2 regions of the Peribacillus sp. NPDC060253 genome follow, and region 1 is predicted to be linked to the other one. Evidence: predicted binding sites of a transcription regulator. Region 1 holds the regulator's gene; the other holds the start of a gene.
The links. Region 1 encodes NrdR, which represses ribonucleotide reductase genes. Its sites were predicted from a motif close to AACACNATATATNGTGTT; they were not measured.
Positions count from the first base shown of each region.

Region 1 (10,341 bases):
AAGCGTTCCAGGCTGGTATGGACATTCATACAAGAACAGCGATGGATGTATTCCATGTATCCGCAGAAGAAGTCACTTCGAACATGAGGCGCCAAGCTAAGGCGGTCAACTTTGGAATCGTTTATGGTATAAGTGACTATGGGCTATCGCAAAGTCTTGGCATCACGAGGAAAGAAGCTGGAGAGTTCATCGAGAAGTATTTAAGGAGTTTTCCTGGTGTCCAGGAATATATGGAAGACAGCATACATGAAGCCCGTCAAAAAGGATACAGCACGACATTAATGCAAAGACGTCGCTATATACCTGAGATTACAAGCCGGAATTTTAACATCAGGAGCTTTGCCGAACGGACAGCGATGAACACGCCAATTCAAGGGAGTGCCGCGGATATCATCAAGCTTGCCATGATAAATATGAATAAGCGCCTGAAAAAAGAAGGGCTGAAAACGAGGATGCTTCTTCAGGTGCATGATGAATTGATTTTTGAAACTCCTCCCGAGGAACTTGAAATACTTAAAGTGATCGTGCCTGAGGAAATGGAAAATGCCATTGGATTGAATGTGCCCCTTAAAGTGGATTATGCCTTCGGGCCAACATGGTTTGATGCCAAATAATAAAAGATAGGTGATTGTAATGCCAGAACTTCCAGAAGTGGAAACAGTCAGAAGAACATTAGAGCAGCTAGTAATCGGAAAAGAGATCAAGGAAGTGTCCGTCTTCTGGCCAAAAATCATTAAAGCCCCTGAGCCTGTCGAACAGTTCCAGGATGCTCTAAGAGGGCAGACGATTCAGAGTATAGGGCGTCGGGGCAAGTTCCTCATTTTCACCTTGGATGATTATTCGATGGTTTCTCATTTAAGGATGGAGGGAAAATACGGGGTGCATCCAAAAGAAGAGCCGTTTGATAAGCATACCCATGTGATTTTCACTTTCACGGACGGCAGTGAACTTCGATACCGCGATGTTCGGAAATTCGGTACGATGCACCTATTTGCTAAAGGGGAAGAATTTGAGAGGTTGCCGCTGCTTCATTTAGGGCCTGAACCGCTATCTGAAGATTTTACAGTCGAGGGGCTCAGTGCGAAGTTGGCAAGAACCAACAGAAAAATCAAGCCAGTTCTCCTGGATCAAACGGTTGTCGTTGGAATTGGAAATATATATGTGGACGAGTCGTTATTCCGTGCTGGTATCCATCCGGAAAGGATAGCTTCTTCACTCTCAATGGAAGAAATCAAAAAGTTGCATGCAGAAATCATTACAACATTAGGTGAAGCGGTGGAAAAAGGAGGAAGTACGATTCGTTCATACGTCAACTCTCAAGGACAAATCGGCATGTTTCAGTTAGAACTGAATGTTTATGGACGAAAAGGCGAGAACTGTAAAACATGCGGAACGCCACTGGAAAAGCTAGTTGTTGCAGGACGCGGTACACATATTTGCCCATTATGCCAGCCGTACATGAGCTAATGTTTTTTCAAACACATCGGATGGGCTCCTTCCATATACTAGGGTAGCAACGAGATGGAAGGAGTAATATTCCGATGTGGCTACAAATTATTTTTCTTGCTTTTGCAGTTAGTATTGACGGATTTGGCGTAGGTTTGACATTCGGTATGCGGAAGATGAAAATCCCCTTAAAGTCAATAGCAGTCATCTCTTTTTGTTCTGCATTGAGTTTGGGCATAGCGATGGTCATCGGACAATTCATCAGTCAGCTCATATCTATCGGGGCGGCTGAAAAAACGGGGGGCATCATTCTCATTATTCTTGGTGCCTGGATGGTATACCAGTATTTTAAGCCTGACAAAGAACTGAATGAAGATAGATATCATGAAAAAATCATCTTTAATTTTGAAATAAAATCACTTGGGGTAGTCATCAATATTTTGCAAAAACCATTGAATGCCGATTTTGATAAATCAGGTACGATCACAGGTGTTGAAGCGCTTGTGCTTGGGTTTGCGCTATCGCTGGATGCGTTCGGGGCCGGGGTTGGAGCGGCCATGATCGGAATATCGCCAATCATCCTCGCTGGATGCATCGCTGTTATGAGTTCAATCTTCATATGGAGCGGACTCCAAAGCGGGAAATTGCTTTCAAATAATAAAATTGTCCAGCAGTTGACCTTTCTTCCAGGTGTACTTTTAATTTTTATCGGCTTATTCAAGTTATGTTAATTGATTTAAAAGGGGGAGCTTATGGGACAAATCATCGGAATCACTGGGGGCATCGCTAGCGGGAAAAGCAGTGTCAGCCTCTATTTACAAGAACTCGGATTCACAATCGTAGATGCAGATCTGGCTTCCCGTGCTGTCGTTGAGCCAGATGAAGAAGCGTATCATCAAGTGGTGAAAACGTTTGGAGAAGATATTTTATTGACGGATGGGACTATCGATCGCGTAAAGTTAGGGTCGATAATCTTTCATGATCAGGAAAAAAGATTGCTTTTGAATGGCATCGTGCATCCAGCCGTCAGAAAGTGGATGCGCCTCAAAACGGAAGCGGCGCTTGCAGCTGGTGAAGAAACGGTATTCATGGATATTCCGCTCCTATTCGAAAGTAAGCTAACATACATGGTGGAAAAAACACTTCTGATATATGTAGATGAGCGAGTTCAATTGGAACGCTTGATGAACAGGAATGGCCTATCGGAGACGGATGCTCTCGCCAGAATTCATTCGCAAATGCCCTTAGCTGATAAAAAGGCTTTGGCGGATGCCGTCATCGATAATAACGGGGACCTTACCGAAACGAAGAAGCAAGTGAAGGCCATACTTAGCGAATGGCATGTCATATAGGTGTCATAAAAGGAAGAAACCTCCAGGTTTCTTCCTTTTATGTTGAAAAAATAAGTGTAATCCGCATTTTTATTAGCACAATTCAACTTAATTATGTTATACTAATTACATATGAGAGGTAATAAGTATAACATTAATATTTTCAGGAGGGTCCGAACAATGAATTCAAGAATAGCGATTAACGGATTTGGGAGAATTGGAAGAATGGTTTTCCGAAAGGCCATATTAGATGAGAGTTTGGACATTGTTGCCATTAATGCAAGCTATCCTGCTGAAACTTTAGCCCACTTACTAAAGTATGATACGATACATGGTAAATTCGACGGTATCATTATAGCGGAAGATGATTCACTAGTAGTGAATGGCCGCCGAGTACAACTAATAAATAACCGCGATCCAAAGCAATTGCCTTGGAAAGAGATGAACATAGATATTGTAATTGAAGCTACTGGAAAATTCAATGATCGTTCTAAAGCGGCTCTTCATTTAGAAGCAGGGGCAAAAAGGGTGATTTTATCGGCACCGGGTAAAAATGAAGACGTTACCATTGTAATGGGCGTCAATCAGGAAGTGCTGGAAATTGACAAGCATTTTGTCATATCCAATGCATCTTGTACAACTAACTGTCTTGGACCTGTTGCAAAAGTCCTTGATGAAAAATTCGGCATAAACAACGGTTTAATGACAACGATCCATTCTTATACAAATGATCAAAATAATATCGATAACCCGCACAAAGACTTAAGACGTGCCCGTGCCGCTGCGGAAAGCATCATTCCTACGACTACAGGAGCTGCAAAAGCCATCTCCTTGGTGTTGCCTCAATTAAAAGGCAAGCTTCACGGAATGGCGTTACGCGTACCGACACCTAACGTATCTCTAGTCGATCTTGTTGTGGATTTAAACCAGGATGTCACGATTGAAGAAGTGAACCAAGCGTTCATCGACGCTTCAGAAAATGAACTAAAAGGAATCATGGAATTCACGATGGAACCTTTAGTTTCCAGTGATTTCAAAACGAATCCTCACTCTGCCATCATTGATGGTTTAACGACGATGATGATTGGTGACAGGAAAGTGAAAGTCCTGGCTTGGTATGATAATGAGTGGGGTTACTCCAACCGGGTAGTGGACCTTGTGAAATTAGTTGCGTCCGAGTTGAAAAGAACTTCCGAAGTCGAGTTATCAGTAAAATAATAAAAAAAAAAACGAGCCTGCTAAGTTTTTTTAGCGGGCTATTTTTAATTCAGTGATTAATCAATTTCTGGCCACTCTATGGTACTGAATAAACACGAAAACAGAATTTGCTCTACATGGGAACCTTTGCTATATCCCTATTACATATAAAGTTTATCTTTCTAAAAATTCAATTTGGAGTTGCAAAAAAAATTCAAACCATATATACTATGAATCGTGAACTTCTTCAAAAGCGGTTTGCATGATGGCTACTTAAAGGGTTAGGACCTCTTTGGACTAACTTTCCCCCGTGGTAGTTATCAGAACTTATTTTTAAATCATGGTAAGGGGGAAGCTTAATATGGAAACAGCTTACACTATGGAAACAATGGGTAGACATGTCATTTCTGAACTTTGGGGTTGTGACTTTGAAAAACTGAACAATATCGATTTGATTGAAAAGATTTTTGTTGATGCTGCTTTGAAATCAGGTGCAGAGGTACGCGAAGTTGCCTTTCACAAGTTTGCTCCACAAGGAGTTAGTGGGGTTGTCATCATTTCTGAATCACATTTAACGATTCACAGTTTTCCAGAACACGGCTATGCCAGCATTGATGTCTATACATGCGGTAACTTGGATCCGAATATTGCGGCAAATTATATTGCAGATGCTTTGAATGCGCAAACGCGTGAAAACATGGAGTTGCCACGTGGATTAGGTCCTGTACAAATGAAAAAAGCCAATATAAGTGCCCTATAAAAAACACGTATACACAGAGATGCCATGGGTGCATCTCTTTTTTAATGCCATGAATCGGCAACCTTCTTAATATTAATGGTACGTGCCAAAAGAGCACAAGACTTTGATGACGGACTTCAGCTGCTTGATCAAAAGTGCCTGCTGCTGGAAGTTACACTTTTTACTTGTACTGGCCGTTCCTTTTAATATAAGATTAAGATAGAAAAGTAATTCCTTGGGGAACATTTAGATAGGGGAGTCCTACATAAAATACGGAGCTGATAATGATGAAATGCCCATCATGTCAATATAATGGAACAAGAGTGCTCGATTCCAGGCCAGTCGATGAAAGTAAATCGATTCGACGACGCCGTGAATGTGAGGCATGTGGTTTTCGATTCACGACATTCGAAAAGGTGGAGGAAACACCACTCATTGTAGTGAAAAAAGGCGGGACACGGGAAGAGTTCAGTCGTGATAAAATCCTGCGTGGCTTAATCAGGGCTTGTGAAAAACGTCCGGTTCCCTTGAAAGAACTAGAACAAATTACCAGTTATGTAGAAAAAGAACTGCGCAACCAGGGCATAGCGGAAGTGAAAAGCGACAATGTCGGCGAAATGGTGATGGACAAGCTGGCAGAAGTCGATGAGGTTGCCTATGTTAGATTCGCATCCGTCTATCGTCAATTCAAAGATATTAATGTCTTTATCGATGAATTGAAAGATTTAATAAATAAAGAAAGAAAGTAGAGCTGAAGATTTACTTTGGCTCTTTTTTCACTACATCTTTTGAAAGGTTTGAATGGAGATGTCAATGCATTGGCAAGAATTGCTCCCAGCGGATTCATACATGGTCTCATCTGCGGGGCTGCTTCATGATTATGATCGGAAAATACTGACCCGACTATATCAACCTCTTATTGGACCTATCTGTATGAGCCTATACATGACGTTATGGAGTGAGTTGGAGGAAAACAGGCTATGGTCGGAAACCTCCTCGCATTATCAATTAATGAATACCATCGGCCTTAAGCTAGGTGATATTTACGAAGCACGCCTTTTACTTGAGGGAATCGGTTTGTTGAATGTATACAAGAAATCGAAAAATGATACGAAGGAATTTATCTATGAGTTGAACCCGCCGTTGTCCCCCCAGCAGTTTTTCACGGATGGAATGCTGAATGTCTACTTATATAAAAAGATTGGTAAAGCACATTTCAACCGGTTAAAGAGATTCTTTTGTGATGATCATATTGAACCGGATCAATATGAGAGTGTGACTAAATCTTTTGCGGAGGTATTCTCCTCCGATCATTTGGACTCATTATATGTAACGGATGAAGCGAAAAATGAATGGAAACCGATGCCAAAACAGCAATACATCGAGCGGACGGATGGAGTCGAGCCATCGGGATTTGACAGCTTATTTGATTTTGACCTTTTATTTGCCGGGATGAAATCCTCGATCGTACCGAAAAAGGCCTTTACACCGAAAATAAAAAGTACGATCGCCAAACTTGCCTTTTTATATGGCATTGATCCGCTTGAAATGCAAAAACTAGTAATGGATGCCGTTTCATTGGATGATGAGATCGATGAGGAGAACCTCAGAAAGGCAGCAAGGGATTGGTATCAAATCGAACGGCAGGCAGATATGCCCTCCCTTGTCAATCGTGTGCAGCCGATTCGTGAACGGACACAAAAAGAAGAACCGAAAACGCAGGAACAAGAGCTGATCCGTCATTTGGAGACGATTTCTCCACGGGAGCGGTTGATGCAATTGTCAGGCGGTGCAGAACCATCAAGCGGTGATTTGAAAGTGGTGGAAGGCGTAATGATCAATCAAAAGCTGAATCCAGGTGTCGTCAATGTCTTAATTGAATATGTCATGCTCAAAACGGATATGAAATTCACGAAGGGCTATGTGGAAAAGCTGGCAGGTCATTGGGCACGGCTGAAGGTTTCCACCGTCATCGAAGCGATGGAATTAGCTAAAAATGAACACAGGAAATATCAAGACTGGGCTCAAGGGAGCAGGAATGTTGCTAAGGGCGGCCGAAAAAAGGCGATTCGGGAAGAAGTGGTTCCGGAGTGGCTTGAGAAAAAGGAAGAAGTACAACAGGAGCAGAATACGGATCAGCCTGAATTGAATGCCCAGAAACGTGATCTCCAGGAAAAATGGAAGCAGTGGAAAGCAGGAGGTGAAATGAACGATGGAAAAGATTAATAGTTCCCTTAATAAATTGGCCAATACAAACCAATTTCAAGAGCGTTATGAAAAGCTAAAACAGGAGATTTTTGAAGACGAACAGGTGCGGTTGTTTTTAAATGCCAACAGTTCGACTGTCACGAATGAAATGATTGATAAAAACTTAGGAAAACTTTATGAATTCACTTCACAAAGCAATAAGTGTGATAAATGTCCCAGCTTGGATGGCTGCATCAATATGATGCATGGTTATTATCCCAAATTGGTCGTTCAGGGGAAAGCCCTGAATCTGCATTATGAAATCTGTCCGCGGAAATTGGCAGAGGATGAAAAGCGGAAACGGGAAAAATTGATCCGCAGCCTTTATGTGCCGAAGGATATTTTAAAGGCGACGATCGAAGATTTTACACAAACGGATGATGAAAACAAACGCTTGGGTGTATTAAGTAAGGCGATGTCGTTCATTATGGAGTATGAGCCAGGCGAAAGGCAAAAAGGCTTATATATATATGGGAAGTTCGGAGTTGGAAAAACGTATTTATTAGGTGCTATTGCCAATGAACTTGCTGAAAGGCAAATTTCCTCTCTTATTGTCTATGTACCTGACTACCTAAGGGAACTTAAGGGATCGATAGGTGATAATACGGTCAATGAAAAAATTGAGATGGTGAAGACGGCACCTGTCCTCATGTTGGATGATATTGGGGCAGAGTCGATGACGAGCTGGGGGCGCGATGAGGTTTTTGGTCCGATTTTACAATTTAGGATGCTGGAAAACCTGCCGACGTTTTTCACTTCGAACTTTGACTTGAATGGCCTGGAGAATCACTTAACTTTTTCACAGCGTGGTGAGAAGGAAGAAGTGAAGGCTGCCAGGGTATTGGAAAGAATTCAATATTTAGCGGAGCCGGTCAAGCTGGATGGAGTAAACCGGAGAAGGTAAAAGAAAAGTGGTCTCTAAATAGAGATCACTTTTTTCTTAATACAAGGCCCATCCTACTTCTAAACACGTCCGCATCCCCATATACATGAAAAAAGAAGCAAGGGGGAAGGGGGGATGTCGTAGTGCAAATTTTGTTTCATAATGATTCTGAGGCTTTGAAATTACTGAATTTCGTTTCTGTCCATCCACTAGGGGCAGAATTTCGACCATACATTCAATTTCTTCCGCAACAAGGTATGCATGTGGATATGACGAAGTCTTCAGGTGATAAATGGCTAATCCTGCTACGTGATGCCTTTCATTCATTTTTATTGGAAGAAAAGACGCTTCCGATTCTTGAACAAATAATAGTTGGTAAATTTTTCTATAGAGAACGGGAAGAAATTGAAGCCATCCTTGAGATTGCTTCATCAATCATTGAAGGGGAAAGGGCCAAGAATGAGGAGAAGGCATTCAGTACGGAGAAACGATCAATTGAGGTCGGCCTTCAAAGCATTTTGGAGGGACAGGTATCTTTTTCATTCGATTCTTTTACGACCTTCCGTTTAAAGTCATTCCAGCATTCCTTGGAAAAGTATGTTATTAAGGCCATCGATGAATATAAGTTGGAGCAGGACTATCAAAATTTCATAGCTACTCTCCGCGATTGCCTTCATGGGCAGGAGTCGAAATTAAGGAAGCTTCACCTTGTCAACAACGACGGTTTTCATTTCTATGATCAGGAATACAGCAAGCTTGACCGACCAAAAATTAATAGTTTGATCGACAGGAGTCTTCTTGCCAAAAGTTCACTTTTTCTCGATACAGTGATACTTGCCCCACTGCTATCGATTGCTCCTGAAAACTTGTGTATCTATACAGACGACAGGGACGAGGGACTAATTCAAACCATCGCAAGAATTTTCGAAGAGCGGGCGACCGTCCTGCCGCTTTCGTCATTCTCGAAGTCATTCGAATGAACTTTTTTGGAAAAGAGAAAATTAACCTTGATTTTCACCGTATAACAAATTATAATTTCCTACATACTATTAAAAAACAAAAAGTTATGATGAGGACAAGGGTATTCTAGTTGCCGTTTATCAGAGAGGGGAGCCATCAGGCTGAAAGCTTCCTATTCGCATGGAGCACTTACCACCTTTAAACTTCGGCTCGGAAAGCAATCAATTTGCGAATATGAGCTGACGGGAAGCTGCCGTTACCAAGTTACAAGTGCCATTTTGCCTTGAAAAGCAAGATGGAACGAGGGTGGAACCGCGGGTAAATGACATTTATGACTAAGCTCGTCCCTGTTTTTATACAGGGGCGGGCTTTTTGTGTTGTAATGGAATCGGATACCTGCAAGAATATTTTTTTATCAATAAGAGGGAGTGGAATTGAATGTCTGAATTACTGAAAATATCTTTTCCTGACGGAGCGGTTAAGGAGTTTGCTAAAGGCACAACAACTGAAGACATCGCTGCATCCATCAGTCCTGGTTTAAGAAAAAAATCCATTGCTGGAAAATTCAATGGTGAACTATATGATTTGAAACGCCCGATTGAAGAAAACGGTACTATAGAAATCGTTACACAGGATACTGCGGATGCGCTTGAAGTGTTACGTCACAGTACTGCCCACTTAATGGCACAAGCCATCAAACGCTTGTACAAAAACGCAAAATTCGGTGTTGGTCCAGTCATCGAAGGCGGTTTTTACTACGATATAGATCTAGAGGAATCATTGACTCCCGAAGACCTTCCATTGATTGAAAAGGAAATGAAGAAAATCGTCAACGAAAACTTGGAAATTTCCCGCATTGAAGTCAGTCGTGATGAAGCCATATCCCGTTTTAAAGAAATAGGCGACGAGTATAAACTCGAGTTGATCGATGCGATTCCTGCCGATCAGCAAGTAACGCTTTATGAGCAAGGGGAATTCTTTGACCTTTGTCGTGGCATTCACGTTCCATCAACTGGGAAAATCAAAGAATTCAAGCTATTGAGCATCGCCGGTGCATACTGGAGAGGCGATAGCAAAAACAAAATGCTTCAGCGTATCTACGGAACGGCTTTCTATAAAAAAGAAGATTTAGCCGAACACCTGCGTTTCCTAGAAGAAGCCAAGGAACGTGACCACCGTAAAATCGGTAAAGAATTGAACTTGTTCATGAGCGCACAAAAAGTGGGTCAAGGGTTGCCGATGTGGCTACCAAAAGGCGCGACCATTCGCCGGACTATCGAACGGTATATCGTTGATAAGGAAGAACGTCTGGGCTATGACCATGTCTACACACCTGTAATGGGAAGCGTGGACCTTTATAAAACATCCGGACACTGGGATCACTACCAGGACGACATGTTCCCAGTCATGGAGATGGAAAACGAACAGCTTGTATTGCGTCCGATGAACTGTCCGCATCACATGATGGTATATAAAAACAGTATCCACAGCTACCGTGAACTGCCGATCCGGATTGCCGAACTTGGCTTGATGCACCG
Region 1 covers NZ_JBHXAS010000020.1:34,150-44,490, reverse strand. Annotated here, with positions in the region: gene polA (DNA polymerase I) at 1-614, shown strand, start outside; gene mutM (DNA-formamidopyrimidine glycosylase) at 634-1,467, shown strand; gene ytaF (sporulation membrane protein YtaF) at 1,542-2,177, shown strand; gene coaE (dephospho-CoA kinase) at 2,199-2,798, shown strand; gene ACFWE9_RS07930 (glyceraldehyde-3-phosphate dehydrogenase) at 2,958-3,995, shown strand; gene speD (adenosylmethionine decarboxylase) at 4,354-4,734, shown strand; gene nrdR (transcriptional regulator NrdR) at 5,001-5,462, shown strand; gene ACFWE9_RS07915 (replication initiation and membrane attachment family protein) at 5,527-6,939, shown strand; gene dnaI (primosomal protein DnaI) at 6,926-7,864, shown strand; gene ytxC (sporulation protein YtxC) at 7,987-8,823, shown strand; gene thrS (threonine--tRNA ligase) at 9,242-10,341, shown strand, end outside.

Region 2 (10,341 bases), on a different contig from region 1:
AGTTTTTCTTTATTCTGTTATCCTCATGATTGTTTTTAATTGGGAAAATCAAATGAAGGAGATGCAAAATGGCTAATAAACAAGAATTCTTGACAAATGGTATGGGAAAACAAGTAATGACCGTCCAAACCGATAATAAATATCCAAATCCGAGGAATATCCCTGGAGACTCTGTCGATAAATTTTCCGTATTGAAAGATGGGAACCAATACTTAGCCGAAAAGGAAATAGCCCAGCAAAATGAAAATGGTTGAGTAATGCAAAGAGAAGACCGAATCCTAGGATTCGGTCTTCTCTTCATTACCTATACTTTTTGTCTTGCTTGAACTTTTGATTTTTTATATAACCCCGTTAAGATTAACTTTCCAGCGCACTTAACGACCTTTGTTCTTTCAGTTTATAGCCCGCACTTTAATTGTGCTCCACAATTCGTGCAAGTGTTACATCCGCCCATTTCCTGTACTTCGCCTTTACGGCAGACTGGACACGTGTTGCCTACTTCCGATCCAATTGTAACATTCGTCGAACGCAGTTCATTTATCGTATCGACCAATACGACTTTTTTCTTAACTTCCACATCATTCAATTCGTCCATTTCAAGCTGCTCGTCCATTTGGTTTTCTTCCGCTTTGAGCGTAAGAACCTGACTGTCACGGCTGCCATCCACATACACCGTACCACCTTTTGCTCCGCCTTTATATAGACGTTCATATACTTTTTCAACTTGTTCAACAGTATATCCTTTAGGAGCATTGACCGTTTTACTGATCGAGCTGTCAATCCAGCGTTGAATGATGCACTGAACATCAGCATGTGCTTCAGGCGCTAATTCCATTGCGGAAATGAACCATTTTGGAAGCTCTTTTGTATCTGCTTCTGGATGACGGTCCAAATATTCCTGTACAATGTCAGCCTTAACTTCAATGAATTTACCAAGTCGTCCGCTGCGGAAATACGTGAAGGAGAAATATGGCTCAAGACCTGTTGATACCCCAACCATCGTTCCTGTGCTTCCTGTAGGAGCAACAGTCAATAAATGAGAGTTGCGGATTCCGTGTGCAGCAACACTCTCCCTGATATCTTCCGGCATTTTTTCCATAAATCCGGTTTGTGTGAAGCGTGTTCTAAGCTCATCGGTTTCTTTATCCGTTGACCCGATCAGGAACGGGAAACTGCCTTTTTCTTTAGCAAGTTCCACGGAAGCCCTGTAAGCAGTAGTCGCAATCGTTTCAAACACCTTGTCAACCAGCATATTTCCTTCTTCAGATCCGTATTCCGTTTCACAGTAAATTAACAGGTCATGCAGACCCATTACACCAAGTCCAACCCGGCGCTCGCCAAGAGCCTGTTTTTTGTTTTCATCCAAGAAGTAAGGAGTTGCGTCAATGACATTGTCCTGCATCCGCACACCGACTTCAACGGTAACTTTAAGCTTCTCGAAATCAACCGTTTTGTTGTCTTTATCAGCCATTTCCGCTAAATTGACAGCAGCAAGGTTACATACTGAATATGGAGCCAATGGCTGTTCACCACATGGGTTCGTAGCTACGACCTGTTGACCATATGCTTTAGCGTTAGTCATTTCATTAGCATTATCGATAAAGAAAATACCAGGTTCTGCAGAATATGTCGCACAAATGTTTATTAAGTTCCAAAGCTCTTTAGCTCGGATTTTACGGTAAACACGGACTTTGTGACCCATCTTCTCCCATTCGCGAACATCACCGACTTTATGCCATTCTTCATTATAAGTAGCCATTTCTTCGGCATTATAGCTTTCAACATCAGGAAAACGCAATTCGTATTCTGCATCTTGTTCTGCTGCTTCCATAAATTCCTTGGTCAAGCAAATCGAGATATTGGCACCTGTAAGAAAATCTGGATTATGGACACTGTACGTTCCGCCAGTACGTACCTTTTCTTCTGCATCCTTAATGATTTTCTCGCTAAATCCACCTAGACCGGGAATCTCTTTATAATTGATGATTCCTTGATACATAGCCGATTCCTGTTCGGTATGCGGCGTGAATTTCAATTTATCCATCGCATATTTCTTGATGGCTTCATCTCTAGTGTTTTCCACTAGGTAACGCAGAATCCTGGGATTTTGCATTTTGGAAATGATGAATTCTGCAATATCCGGATGCCAATCAGCAAGCATGATCATTTGCGCACCGCGTCTGCTTCCGCCCTGTTCAACAAGATGCGTCAATTTCGCAATATCATCAAGCCATGATACTGAACCCGAGGATTTTCCATTAACCCCTTTAGCCAGCGTGTTTCTTGGACGCAGTGTCGATCCGTTCGTACCCACTCCGCCGCCGCGGCTCATGATTTCCATCACTTGTTTCCTATGTTCGGAAATCCCTTCACGTGAATCCGGTACGAATGGCATCACATAGCAGTTGAAATAAGTAACATCCGTATTGGAACCTGCCCCATATAATACGCGTCCTGCTGGGACAAAATTAAGGTTCTTTAATTCTTCATAGAATTTATTGAACCATTCCGTTCTTTTTTCTTCCGTTGTTTCAACTGAAGCCAATCCGGTTGCATTACGTTTCGCAATTTGTTCATAGTATATTTCAAGCGGCTTTTCGATAATATCCAACGGGCGGTTTATAATCCCCGTCTCCACTTCTTCCGGATTATCCAATACACCACGGAATTCATCATCCACCAATACCTTGGCTTTTTTCGTTTCCCAATCTATTTCAACGATGTAACCGAGACCCCGTGCCGGGAATTTCGGATCTTCCTTAATCGTCAACACGACGAAATCTCCTGCCGAGAGCGTGACTTTTTCAGTATCCTTAAAAGAATAGCGGTCAAGCATGACTAGACGGGACACTCCCTTATGCGTCATTTTCATATCAGCCGTTACAGGGTGTACCTGGGGAAATAAAGAAATATCCTTATTCAACCTTTCTAGATCAACCTTTAAAGCTTCTTTTATTACAACCGACATAATTCCCTCTCCTTTATATGTTTCAAGATCCGTTCTTGCCGCCGCAAAAATCTATATGTAGCCTTACATGTCCGTTTCGCTTAACAAGTATCCTAAATTTATCATAGCGAAACTCAAAAATCAACATATAGTGTCACTTTAAATATTTAAACCACTATATATTGTGTTTGAGTTGAATAACTTTTAATTTTGTCAAACGATAAATCAATTAATATAGTTAGCAAAAGGGAGGAAAATGTCGATTTACAATAATTTTTCATCAGATTTCAACTAATTTGGACCTTGCTTTTTCCCCATCCCTTTTAGGGCTTATCCCTGCAAGGAATAGCTTATTGGTCAAACAAATCTGAAAAATTTTTTATTTTCCATTCTAATCACTCTGCTTTTTCTATCTCATGAAATTCCATTCATCGCTTTCATATTTGCTTTCAGCAATGGCTTTCACTTCCAACAATTGCTGTTCAGTGAGGACATATGGCTCTAAATCGATCGATAGTCCATCGGCAAAACCTTTTTCAAAAGCAGCTTTCGCTTCCGGGATGGAAATCTTTCTACCGGCAATGTCATTTATCGCCACAGCTTTGTTCCTTAAGTTTTTTTGCATTCTTTCTTTAACCCTGTCATTCGAGAATTTAAATACGCTAAATAGCTTTTCCTCATTAAGATCAAGTAAAATGGCCCCGTGCTGAAGGATGACGCCCTTTTGCCTGGTTTGCGCACTGCCAGCAACCTTTCTACCCTCAACGACCAGTTCATACCAGCTTGGAGCGTCAAAGCAGACGGATGATTTGGGTGCTTTTAAAGCCGCTTTCTCCTGCTCGGTTCGAGGCACGGCAAAATAAGCATCCAATCCAAGGTTCCTGAACCCCATTAATATTCCTTCCGATATGACCCGATATGCCTCAGTAACGGTAGTTGGCATTCCCGGATAGGATTCTGGAACGATTACGCTATATGTCAATTCATGTTCGTGCAGTACTGCTCGTCCTCCAGTTGGCCTGCGAACAAAACCAAGGCCCTGCCTTTTGACCTCTTCCAAATCAATTTCCGCTTCTGCCTTTTGAAAATAACCAATCGACAATGTCGCTGGATCCCAACCGTAAAAGCGTATGATTGGCGGAATTTCCCCTTTGCTTTGCCAATTTAAAAGGGCCTCGTCCAGCGCCATATTAAAAGCCGGTGAACAATACCCAGAATCTATAAATCCCCATTTTACTTTTGTCATCCTTACCCCTCATTTCAAATAGACTGTTTTTCCCCCAAAAAAACTCACATGTAGTAGTTTAACAGACTTTAACACTCTAAAAAAGAAAGTGCTATTAAGTCGATAGAGAATTTGATGAAAATTCTTTTTGATTATTAAGTAAAGCAATTATATAATAAGTATTGTCTGTATTCGTTAAGGTAGAAGGGAGTTTTTATGTTTGGAACTATTATATACACTGCTCATCGTCGTAGGAGCGGTTATTGTGTATTCACTTTTTAATTGGTACCGCCAGCGTAAAATCGTTAAAACATTATCACAGGACGAATTTATCGCTAACTACAGAAAAGTGCAACTAATCGATGTGCGGGAACCGAATGATTTTGATAATGGTCATATCTTAGGCGCAAGAAACATCCCTATGACGCAAATGAAAACCCGCTTGGTCGAAATCAGGCCGGACAAGCCTGTATACTTGTACGCTCAAAGCGAAATCATCAGCGGAAGAGCTGCAGCCATGCTATACAAAAAGGGCTACAGGGAACTATTTCATCTAAAGGGCGGTTTCAAAATGTGGACCGGGAAAATCAAAGCAAAGAAATAAGACCCCATCGCATGGGCTCTTTTTAATTAAAATGCCTTCATGTAAAAAAATGAAAGTTAGCTCATCGACTTTGATGAATTCTTTCACAAAATACATAACATGAAAAAAATCCCGCCGGCAGGCAGGGATTTTTTCATGTAGGCTATCAGGTTAGACTTGATAACGCAGAACCGGTTTTCTTGCTGCTAGAGTTTCATCAAGCCGCTTTATAACGGTTGTATGTGGAGCTTCCTGAACGACTTCCGGAGTTTCCTCCACTTCTTTGGCTATCTGGATCATTGCGTCGACGAAAGCGTCAAGTGTTTCTTTTGACTCCGTTTCAGTCGGTTCTATCATCATTCCTTCTTCCACGTTCAACGGGAAGTAAATGGTTGGCGGATGATAACCGAAATCAAGCAGCCTTTTGGCTATGTCGAGAGTCCTGACCCCCAATTTCTTTTGGCGACGTCCGCTTAATACGAATTCATGCTTACAATGGCGATTATATGGTAAGTCAAAAAATGGTTCTAACCTTCGCATCATATAATTGGCATTGATGACAGCATTCTCGGTGACGGCTTTAAGACCATCAGGACCCATTGAACGAATATACGTATATGCCCTTACATTTATTCCGAAATTTCCATAATAAGGTTTTACCCTGCCGATGGATTGCGGGCGATCATAATCCAGTACAAATTGCTCATCTTGTTTGACCACCTGTGGTTTAGGCAAGTAGGGAATCAAATCCGCCTTTACCCCAACAGGGCCAGAACCCGGACCGCCGCCGCCATGCGGGCCTGTGAACGTTTTATGGAGATTTAAGTGAACCACATCAAAGCCCATGTCACCCGGGCGGGCTTTCGAAAGAACTGCATTCAGATTGGCTCCGTCATAATAAAGCTTCCCACCAGCATCATGGACAAGTTGTGCCATTTCCAAAATGTTCTCTTCAAACAATCCCAGCGTATTTGGATTCGTCAGCATCAATGCCGCCGTATCCGATCCCACCACACGCTTTAAATCTTCAAGGTCGACTAATCCATTTTCATCGGATTTCACTGTTATCGTTTCAAGTCCGGCAACAGTGGCAGAAGCTGGATTCGTACCATGTGCAGAATCAGGTACAATCACTTTCGTCCGTGCTGTATCACCATTCGCCTCGTGAAAAGCACGAATCATCATTAGCCCTGTCCATTCACCATGAGCACCTGCTGCAGGCTGCAGCGTCACTTGATCCATCCCTGTGATTTCCGTTAAATGTTCCTGTAAATCAAACAAAAGCTCCAAAGCTCCCTGAACAGTAGTCGGATCTTGATATGGATGGATATGGGCAAAACCGTTAAAACGGGCCACATTTTCATTTATTTTCGGATTATATTTCATCGTGCATGAACCAAGCGGATAAAAACCCGAATCCACCCCATGATTACGTTTGGAGAGTGCCGTATAGTGACGCATGATATCCAGTTCAGATACTTCAGGAAGCTGTGCCTCTTCTTTACGGATGTAGTCGGCAGGAAGAATTTCTTCGAGCGGAATAGTTGCCACATCCATTTCTGGCAGACTGTATCCGATTCGACCGGATGTACTGATTTCAAAAATGAGTGATTGATCTTGATCTTGATTATTCATGTTGATCCCCCAATTCCTGCGCAAGTGCATCAATTTCTTCTTTTGTTCTAAGTTCCGTTACTGCGACAAGCATATGGTCTTTCAGCTCAGGATAAACGGTACCTAAATCAAAGCCGCCGATCATTCCTTTTTCAAATAAGTTTTTATTGATTTCTGAAAACGAAGAAGGAAGTTTAATCACAAATTCATTAAACGATGGACCATCAAACATCAGTTCTATCCCTTTTTCCTTAATAGCTTTTTTTGCATAATGTGCTTTTTGAATATTTTGCACGGCCATTTCTTTGACTCCCTTTTTCCCAAGCGCGGTCATTGCAACAGAAGCTGCCAAGGCATTCAAAGCTTGGTTGGAACAAATATTGGACGTGGCCTTATCACGGCGAATATGCTGTTCACGTGCTTGGAGCGTCAGCACAAATCCCCTTTTTCCATCTTCATCCACCGTTTGACCGACGAGACGGCCCGGCACTTTGCGAACAAGTTTATTCGTGACTGCAAAATATCCACAATGGGGGCCACCAAAAGCAGCTGGAATGCCGAATGGCTGGGCATCTCCTGTTACGATATCTGCGCCGAGTGTACCTGGTGATGTCAAGGCTCCCAGTGCAAGCGGGTTACTGGAAACGATAAACATGGACTTAACGCCATGAATGATTTCTTCCATTTCGTTCAATGGTTCGATGCGTCCAAAAAAGTTAGGATATTGCACAATCACTCCCGCAACGTCCTCATTGGCCAATTCCCTTAAAGCAGCCATATCCGTCACACCGTCTTTATAAGGAATTTCGATCACTTCAACGCGTTGGCCTTTTGCATAGGTCTTCACGACTTCCCTCGATTCAGGGTGTACTGCTCCTGAAATGAGAATCTTTTTACGGCGTGTATGGCCTGAAGCTAGCATGGCTGCTTCAGCTAGCGCCGTTCCTCCGTCATACATGGAGGAATTGGCTACATCCATTCCCGTCAATTCACAGATCATCGTTTGATATTCAAAGATGGCCTGCAGCTCCCCCTGTGAAATTTCAGGCTGATAGGGTGTATAAGCCGTATAAAATTCAGAACGTGAAAGAACATGATCGACGATGACTGGTGCATAATGGTCATACACACCCGCGCCAAGGAATGATGCATAGTTTTTAAGATCCGCATTCTTGGCAGCAAGCTTCGATAATTCTTTCATTAGTGCAGGCTCTGATTTAGCTTGTTTGATGTCATATTCTCTTTGAAAGCGAACACTTTCAGGGATATCATTGAAAAGGTCTTCAACAGTAGGTACCCCTATCACTTCTAACATTTCTTTTTTATCTTGCTCTGTCATGGGTAAATAACGATGTTTCATCTAATGACCATTCCCCTCTATTTACGTGGTTTTTTATAAAAAGGTGTTTGTATGATAACGGCTTTCAATCGTTTGGAACGGATTTCCACTTCGACTTCGGCATCCAGTACCGAAAATTCCTTATCGATAAGTACCAATCCAACATTTTTCTTCAATGTTGGAGATTGGGTACCAGTGGTGACCTCGCCAATGACTTTGTCTCCGCTGTAAACCTTATAACCATGACGAGGAATGCCACGGTCAATCATTTCAATTCCTACAAGCTTGCGAGAAGTCCCGTTCTCCTTTTGCTCAGCAAGAACTGCTTTTCCGAAAAAGTCAGCTTCCTTATCCACTTTAACCGCAAAGCCAATCCCGGCCTCTATTGGGGTGATGTCCGCTGAAAGCTCCTGCCCATAAAGCGGCAGTTTTGCTTCAAAACGCAGGGTATCACGGGCACCTAAACCTATCGGTTGTATCCCCTCTTCCTTGCCAGCATCAAGAATTGCCTTCCAAAGGGCCGGGCCATTTTCACTGCGGCTATATATTTCAAAACCATCTTCACCCGTATATCCAGTACGGGATACCATCGTGGAGATACCATTTATCATGACATTTTCCTTGAACTTGAAAAATCCAATTTCACTTAAGGCAGTATTTTCTGATAGTTTTTGCAATATCTTTTCTGCAGATGGTCCTTGAAGTGCTAGCTGTGTATAGTCACTCGATACATTCGTAATTTGGACATCTTCCGAAAGATTAGCTTGCAGCCAATTGAAATCTTTTTCTGTATTCGCTGCATTGACTACTAGCAGGTAATCATCCTCAGCCCTTTTATAAACGATGAGATCGTCTACCGTGCCTCCGTTTTCATAACACATAGCCGTATATTGGGCACCACCCTGTTGCAGCTTTGATACATCATTGGTCATCATCTTCTGTAAAAAAGAAAGGCTTCCAGGACCCTTAACATCCACTTCCCCCATATGGGAAACATCGAATAAACCCGCTTTAGTACGTACGGCTTCATGTTCATCCTTGATACCCGAAAATTGGACAGGAAGTTCCCAGCCGCCAAAATCAATCGTTTTCCCTCCGCATTCACGATAAACCTCAAATAGTGGTGTTCTTTTTAAATTGGTCAAAAAATGACCCCCCTCGGATTTTTTAAAATTTAAATCGGCTTCAAAAAGCTTCTTGTCATACCCATCAGAAATCCTGAGTCATGATGTAAAAAAAGCACAAAAAAGGACAGAGAAAGCCCGTTTGAGCTTTTTCTCTGTCCTGAAACCTGAAAGTTTACCTATATAATAGGTTTTCCCCTTTGGTGGCCATCCCAATACGGGCGGCGCTCTCCAGAGTTGCGTCCAATAAGAGTTCTTTTGCCTGAGAGATTCACTGCTAAGTTTGCTCCTTCGGCGCTACATCCGTAGTCTCTCCCCTTATCTTCACCCGCATATAAATGTCTACCAATGAAAGCAAGTGAATCACTCCCAACCATTAGTAAAGCATCGGAAGCATTTAAAGACCCCACACTCCAAAAACTTTCCGGAACCAATTGAATGATCTCCTTCAGTTATCATGGATAAAGCAGGAGCCTATAGCTCATACTAAGAGCACGCGAACTGCAAAATCGAGATAAAACGATTCATTTTTAGCGTTTGTAAATTAGAATTTTCTAAATATACTTATATCCTACCCTAAGAAACTTATCTCTGCAATATCTTTTGAAGATAAATATTTTTCTTACTTTACATATGTAATGTTCGGATTTTGACCTTATATTAAGGAATTTATGATTTAAGAGGGAGTTATTTCTATGAAAATCAATATATCCTTCAATTCTGAATGGAATGACGAGTTTCTACAAAAGATTGAGAATGATGGTCCATGGGGAAATTGGGAGCTGTATAAGCTGGCTGTTCAAATGGAGGAAAATCTCATCATCCCAGATTTTGAAGGTTTACAGGCGCCCAAGCACCTTCCGCAGTTAACCCCGCTTCCCCACCAATTGGAAGCAGCAAAACAAGTAGTGGAAAAGATGAATGGCAAAGCCATATTAGCCGATGAGGTAGGGCTCGGAAAAACAATCGAGGCTGGCTTGATCCTAAAAGAGTATATGATTAGAGGCCTTGTAAAAAAAGTATTGATCCTTGTACCGGCCTCCCTTGTGACACAATGGGCTTTTGAATTGAATACCAAGTTTCATATTCCAGCAGTCGTTCAGCGAAAAAGTTATGTTTGGGACTCCTGCGATGTGGTCATTTCATCCATAGATACAGCGAAACGCGCTCCACATCGTGATATTATTTTCAATCAGGAATATGACTTCATCATTATTGACGAAGCTCACAAACTTAAAAATAATAAGACGAAGAATTATGAGTTCGTCCAAAATCTGAAAAAGAAATTTTGTTTGCTCCTGACAGCAACTCCGATTCAAAATAAAGTAGAAGAAATTTTTCATCTTGTTTCGTTATTGAAACCAGGACACTTGGGAAATGCCTCACTCTTTTCAGAAAAATATAAAGGGAAAGGAAGGAACATAATTGAAGATGAACACCTAAAGGAACTGGTCAACACTGTTATGATTCGAAATCGGCGGGCCGATACTGGTATTGAATGGACAAAAA
Region 2 covers NZ_JBHXAS010000002.1:104,028-114,368, forward strand. Annotated here, with positions in the region: gene ACFWE9_RS01260 (hypothetical protein) at 69-254, shown strand; gene ACFWE9_RS01265 (vitamin B12-dependent ribonucleotide reductase) at 398-2,968, opposite strand; gene ACFWE9_RS01270 (lipoate--protein ligase family protein) at 3,357-4,193, opposite strand; gene ACFWE9_RS01275 (rhodanese-like domain-containing protein) at 4,393-4,776, shown strand; gene gcvPB (aminomethyl-transferring glycine dehydrogenase subunit GcvPB) at 4,927-6,390, opposite strand; gene gcvPA (aminomethyl-transferring glycine dehydrogenase subunit GcvPA) at 6,383-7,729, opposite strand; gene gcvT (glycine cleavage system aminomethyltransferase GcvT) at 7,747-8,853, opposite strand; glycine riboswitch at 8,986-9,069, opposite strand; glycine riboswitch at 9,073-9,160, opposite strand; gene ACFWE9_RS01295 (DEAD/DEAH box helicase) at 9,528-10,341, shown strand, end outside.
Region 2: a site for NrdR is predicted at 3,119-3,136, ahead of ACFWE9_RS01265 (vitamin B12-dependent ribonucleotide reductase). Genes of this name have one in related genera too.